DNA from 2 places in the Aminobacter sp. LjRoot7 genome. Region 2 is predicted to be linked to the other one. Evidence: riboswitches for the same ligand, from Rfam matches in the RefSeq annotation. Region 2 holds a riboswitch; the other holds the start of a gene.
What was found. A riboswitch is a leader RNA that binds a small molecule or an ion and turns the genes downstream of it on or off. The one in region 2 is predicted to bind cobalamin.

Region 1 (3,165 bases), on a different contig from region 2:
CATTACATGCCGCTCTATTCGCGACTCGGCCCCTACCCCATGGCCCTGCTTGACGATGCCATGGCCCCGAAGAAGCGCATGCTGTTCGAATACTGGGCGCATGAAGCGTCGCTGCTGCCACTGGAGACCTTTCCGCTGTTGCGCTGGCGCATGGCGCGGGCAGAGGACGGCATGTATGGCGGGCTTGCCAAGTTCGGCCGTGCGAACAGGCCCTATATAGAAGAGATCTTTCGCCAGGTGGTCGACCGCGGTCCGATCGCCGCTTCCGACATCGAAGGCTCGAAGGGCTCCGGCGGCTGGTGGGGCTGGAGCCAGGAAAAGCATGCCTTCGAGTGGCTGTTCTGGGCCGGCCGCATCACCACCCATTCGCGCCGCGGCTTCGAACGCCTCTACGACCTGCCAGAGCGCGTGCTCCCGGCCGACATCTACGACCGGCCTGTCCCACAAGCTGAGGACGCGCATCGCGAACTGCTGCGAATCTCCGCCCGCGCCCACGGCGTCGCCACCGGCATCTGCCTGCGCGACTATTTCCGCCTGTCGCCCGCCGACATGAAGGGCCGGCTCGAAGAGCTGGTCGAACTGGGTGAACTGATTCCCGTCCGTGTCGAAGGCTGGGACCGGCAGGCCTATCTCCACGCCGATGCCCGCATTCCGCGCAAGATCCATGCACGCGCCCTGCTTGCGCCCTTCGATCCGCTCGTCTTCGAGCGCACCCGTGCCGAGCAATTGTTCGACTTCCGGTACCGCATCGAAATCTACACCCCGGCGGAGAGGCGCCAGTACGGCTACTACGTCCTTCCCTTCCTTCTGGGCGAGCGCATCGTCGCCCGCATCGACCTGAAGGCCGACCGTCCGGCGGGTATCCTGCGCGTCCACGCCGCCTATGCAGAGCCCTGTGCTCCGCCGGAAACCGCAGCCGAACTTTACGAAGAACTCCAGCAAATGCGCGGCTGGCTCGGCCTCGAGCGCATCGAGGTGACGCCCGCCGGCGACCTTGGACCCGGCCTGAGCGACATTGCGGGTCGCTCCGCCTCGTTGACTCCACCCCTCGCGAAAGCCTAAATCGCCCACAGACGGTCCTTCGCCCGCAACGGCGAAGGCTAAGAGGGAATGCGGTGCGCGCCGGTGGCGTCAAATCCGCGGCTGTCCCCGCAACTGTGAGCGAAGAGCCAAGCTCGAAGACCACTGGGATTTTCCCGGGAAGGCGAGCGAAGGCGACGATCCGCAAGCCAGGAGACCTGCCGTCGCAGACATTGATCCGATCGCCTGGCGGGTGCCCCGGGCAAGGAGCCTGGATTTGGACTTCGACGACAACCTTCCGGTCGCATCAGCCGACGCATCCTGCGATGCAGCCGACGCGCGCTCATGCGACGTGACCATTCTCGTCTGCTCTTCTTGCCGCGACGAAACCGGCTCGGACGCCCATCCCCGCGCCGGCGCCCAGCTTGCCGAACACGCCCGCCTCGCCGCCAATGGCGAGATCGCCGTGCGCAGCGTCGAGTGCCTGGGCAACTGCAAGCGCCGCCTCAGCGCAGCACTGATCCGCGACGGCGCGTGGAGCTACGTCTTCGGCGATCTCAACACCAATTCGGGCGACGATCTCGTCGCCGGCGCAAAACTCTTCGCCACCTCGACCGACGGCCTGATCCCCTGGCGCGGTCGTCCCGACAGCCTCAAGCGCGGGCTTATCGCGCGCATCCCACCACTTGCTCTCATCAAGGAAGACACATGACCGCCTCCGTCGAACGCGTTCCCTGCACCGTCGTCACCGGCTTTCTCGGCGCCGGCAAGACCACTCTGCTGCGCAACATCCTTGAGAACTCCAAGGGCAAGCGCCTCGCAATCATCGTCAACGAGTTCGGCGATGTCGGCATCGACGGCGAGATTCTCAAGGGCTGCGGCGTCGATGCCTGCCCGGAGGAAAACATCGTCGAGCTGGCCAATGGCTGCATTTGCTGCACCGTCGCCGACGACTTTGTCCCGGCCCTCGACCAGATCCTGTCGCTTACGCCAAGGGTTGACCACATCCTGATCGAAACTTCGGGCCTGGCGCTGCCCAAGCCGCTGGTCCAAGCCTTCCAGTGGCCGACGGTCAAGAGCCGCGTGACGGTCGACGGCGTCATCGCCGTTGTCGATGGCCCCGCGCTGGCCGCAGGCAAGGTCGCCTCCGACATGGAAGCGCTTGCCGCCCAGCGCAGCGCAGACGATTCGCTTGACCACGACGACCCGGTCGAAGAAGTGTTCGAGGATCAGGTCGCCTGCGCCGACCTCATCATCCTGTCCAAGAGCGACCTGCTCGACGAAGCCGGTCACGCCCGCGCCACCGCCATCGTTCGCGAGCACCTGGCACGCGCCGTCAAGATCGTGCCGTCGGCGCATGGCAAGGTCGATCCGTCGGTTCTGCTCGGCCTCGGCCTCGCCGTCGAGGACGACATCGAAAACCGCAAGACCCATCACGACGGCGCCTTCGACCACGAGCACGACGACTTCGACACCTTCGTCATCGAAATCCCGTCGATCGCCAACCCCGACGAACTGGCGAAGCGCGTCGCCACCGCCGCCGAAGAAGAAAACGTGTTGCGTGTAAAGGGCTTCGTCGACGTCGGCGGCAAGCCGATGCGCCTGCTCGTCCAGGCTGTCGGTCCGCGCGTCAACCACTACTACGACCGTGCCTGGGCCGCCGGGGACGACCGACGCTCGCGCCTGGTCGTTATCGGCCTCAAGGGCCTCGACCGCCCGGCCATCGAGCGTATCCTGGTCGGCTGAACCGGACAGGTTGGATGCACATCCTCACCACCACCTCCGCCTCGCTCGATGACCTGATCGAGCCTGTCGACCTCAGGCAGAAGCCTGCGGATGTGGTGGCGCTGTCCTTCACCGACAGCGATCTGGCCGGCCTCGCCAGCGCCTGGAAGGCGGATGCCGAAAACCTGCCGTCGATGCGGCTCGCCAGCCTGCGCGACCTCCGCCATCCGATGTCGGTCGATCTCTGGATCGACAGCGTCGCCTGCCACGCCAAGGTCATCCTCGTCCGCATTCTCGGCGGCCACGACTGGTGGCGCTACGGCTGCGACCAGCTTGCCGCGATGGCGCGCGAAAAAGGCATCGCGCTGGCGCTCTTGCCGGGCGAAAGCCACGACGAGGATCTCAGGCTGATCGAGGCCT
Region 2 (3,165 bases):
GCCGCCTAGCGGCGTCTTGGGCAGGTCGATGCCCAGCAGCCCAAGCATGCGGGTAAGCGCGCTGGTGCCGGAGCGATGCATGCCCAAAACCAGAAGGCACTGCCTGTTGGCCGATATGCTCGAAGGCGACGCAGGATCTGTAGGCAGATGATAGTCCGTCACACACAACTCGCTGATCCAGGCTACACGCGGTAGGGATTTTACGTGCCTTGCAGCCGGTCTGTTACGTCAGCCCGTGGGAATATTCAACACGCCTGATGCGACCACAGATGGTGGTGGCGGGCTTCGTGTCGAAGTCCAGCTCGCCGTGCCACGCTCACGTCGCAACGGTTTGCGGCAGGCTGGCGAAGGCTATTGTCAGATATCGACAGATGGCTCCATCCTGGCTTTTTCTGGGTGCATCAGCGGTGTGCCGGATGAGCCATTGGCGGCGTCGCACCGTATTCTTCCAAAAGGAGCGCGTGACAAGCAGCTGATGGTGGCGGAACGCCGCTATCCCTTGGTGTTTTCGGATGCTGGCGCCGGCCGCAGCACCTGTTTGCGGCCGGTGGGCTGGTAGGCGAAGTCGTCGACCACTGCGCCTCCGAGCAGATGTTCTGTGACGATGCGGTCGACGGCGGCCTCGGTGACACCGCCATAATAGGTGCCTTCGGGAAAAACCTGCAGCACGGGCGCGAGGTTGCAGGGGCCGAGGCAGGTCGATTTGGCAGTCATCGTGCCGTCACCGGTGACACGCAGTTTCTGCCTGTCCTGCTGGTTGCGCAGGTGGCCCTAGATCAGGTCGGCGCCGGCGGCATTGCACGGGCCGCCCTGGCAGACCAGCACGCGGCGTTTCTGCGCCGGCACCAGCGAGCCCTCGGGCGCAAGTTTTTCGAGCGGCGGAACAGGTGCCGCCACATCGGCGCCGACGACGAGCTCGGCCATCAGTGCCGGCAACAGCGGGCTGTCGGCGAGGCCCTGCGCAATGCGCACATTCGGCCAGGCGCCGCCCTCCTCGGCCTGCCAGCGGCGCAGCGACCTGGTCAGCCAGGCGGTGAAGCTCGGCTCGATCGGCAGCATCAGCGGCAGCAGGAGGACGTCGGAGAATTCGGCCTGGCGAAGTGCCACGAGCGCCTCGCGCAACGACGGTGTGCCCTGCTCGGTGAAGCCGAAGCTGGCGTGGTCGACGCCAGGCAAAGCCGCGGCGAGGTCGGCGAGGCGCTGCATCTGCCTGTAGGGAGCAGCGGCAAAGGCGGACTTGGCGACGAGCACGACGGCGCGTTTGGGCTGTGACGAGGCAGTCTCAATTTCAGCTATCGGCAAACGATCGATTCCTGGCCTGATCGCGGTCGGGGATTGTCGCAACGCATGTCGTGACAGGCGATGGCCGCCTGCACGAACCTGCGCTCCGGTGGTACACCCCGCCCACGGAACGTCACTCGGTAGGCAGGTCTCCTGGCTCGCGGGTCCCGGCTTCATCGCCTGTCTTCCCGGCCCGTTGGCCAGTGACAATATCTGCAATGCGGCTCGCCGCTTACAGTTGCGGGGCAGCTTCGGTGTTGCACCGAATTCCCTCTTAGCTTCCGCCCGAAAGCGGAAGAACCATAACCGAGCGGCAAGCTATAGGCGGGCGGAGGCAAGTCAAGGGACCATCGGAGGTCATGACGAGGTCAGGCCGTGCTGTCGGCGATGTCAGCGCTATCTCGCCAGGCTGGCCGGAAGGGGCTTGCTCGAGCATTTCAGATGCATGTCGCGGGCGAATTGCTTGCGCATCTTGGCCTGATGCTGCTTGCCGGCCATTGCGATGCCGAGCCCGTATGGGCCGAGAAGCAGCCCTGCCGATACGCTCATGGTCTCTTTCTCGCTGGCCGCGTAGTTCGCCGCCGCTGCCCGGGCCTGCGCACATTCGGCGGATCGCCATTTTGGATCCTGGGGCGAGAGTGTCGTGGCATGGTCGACGGGCTGGGATGCACAGCCCGCGACTGCGAGCATCGTCACGGCGGCGAGCAGTTTGGCCTTCATCTATAAGTCCTTGCTAAACATCCACCCATCAACACCGACAGCGGTGATTCCGCAAGACAGCGGCTGCAAGACATGCCAGTGACGGAATGCACTTTATTATCAGGAAACAAAATTGCCTGAATGATTCGCATCGGCTATGCAGAGGCGTCTAAAAGGGAGGAAAATACCATGGCGAACACAACCATCCTCAAATTCGGCCAGCCGGAAGGCGGCGACTCCAGTGACCTGCCCGGTTGGGTGGTGGTCGACGGAAAACCGACGATGAAAACCACCGTCCAGCACACGACCAAGGACGGCAAGGTGCTGTCGGGAACGTGGCAGGCCACCCCCGGCACCTACCATGCGAGCTACACCGACTATGAGTTCGTCCACATGATCTCGGGCCGCATCATCATCACGCCTGATGGCGGCGAACCCGTCGAGGTCGGGCCAGGCGACGCGTTCGTCGTCGAGGCGGATTTCAAGGGAACCTGGAAGATCATCGAGCCGGTGACGAAGCACTTCGTCGTCACGCTTGGCTCGTAGAAGCTCAAGGTATTTCACGTCACTCATCGCGGGGTTTAGGGAGCCGTTACGCGTGTCAAGGCACGCGAGGATGTTAATGCACCCTGCTGTGGATAACCGGCCATCAATTGTGAATAGAGGGAATTTGGGGAACGGCTCATTATTTGGGGCCGCGAACGCGAAATCGAGATGATATCTAGAAGGTCATCTTTCAACAGGTGACTCGCACAAGATGACCGCACTGCAAATCGCGTACCTCATTATTGGCCTTGGTTACCTTACGGCGGTCGTTGCTTTGACCGCACACTAGCGCAGTCTGCTAGCTACCAAAAAACGCGCCGCCCGAGCACTTGAGGCGGCGCACATATTCCAGTTCTATTCGCGGCGGCTTGGCCGAGCGACGAGCGCACTCTAGCACATTCAAGGGGTTTTCCCACGGGCAGAAGACCGGATTTTCCCGCTTGGGAGATCCATGAAAGTTTGTGTAAGTTGCTGTTTTACAAGGGAAAAATGGTGCCGCTTAGGTGACTCGAACACCTGACCCCATCATTACGAATTTTATCACGACGTGTTTCCCCCGATGCGCCTCAAGTTTACCCATTCTTGATTCAGCAAGATAAATCAATGTATTGCTCCTTTATCTCATTTACCGGGGCTTGA

Region 1: linked by a shared signal. The riboswitch ahead of ACSQ3E_RS00990 (DUF1636 family protein) and the one ahead of ACSQ3E_RS23875 (CbiX/SirB N-terminal domain-containing protein) in region 2 are both predicted to bind cobalamin.

The regions. Positions count from the first base shown of each region.
Region 1 covers NZ_CAXUPX020000001.1:198,534-201,698, forward strand. The annotation lists gene ACSQ3E_RS00985 (winged helix-turn-helix domain-containing protein) at 1-1,062, shown strand, start outside; cobalamin riboswitch at 1,058-1,260, shown strand; gene ACSQ3E_RS00990 (DUF1636 family protein) at 1,298-1,732, shown strand; gene cobW (cobalamin biosynthesis protein CobW) at 1,729-2,766, shown strand; gene cobN (cobaltochelatase subunit CobN) at 2,781-3,165, shown strand, end outside.
Region 2 covers NZ_CAXUPX020000010.1:34,521-37,685, reverse strand. The annotation lists gene ACSQ3E_RS23885 (hypothetical protein) at 1-81, opposite strand, end outside; gene ACSQ3E_RS23880 ((2Fe-2S) ferredoxin domain-containing protein) at 493-765, opposite strand; gene ACSQ3E_RS23875 (CbiX/SirB N-terminal domain-containing protein) at 772-1,302, opposite strand; cobalamin riboswitch at 1,410-1,601, opposite strand; gene ACSQ3E_RS23870 (hypothetical protein) at 1,678-2,001, opposite strand; gene ACSQ3E_RS23865 (cupin domain-containing protein) at 2,170-2,526, shown strand.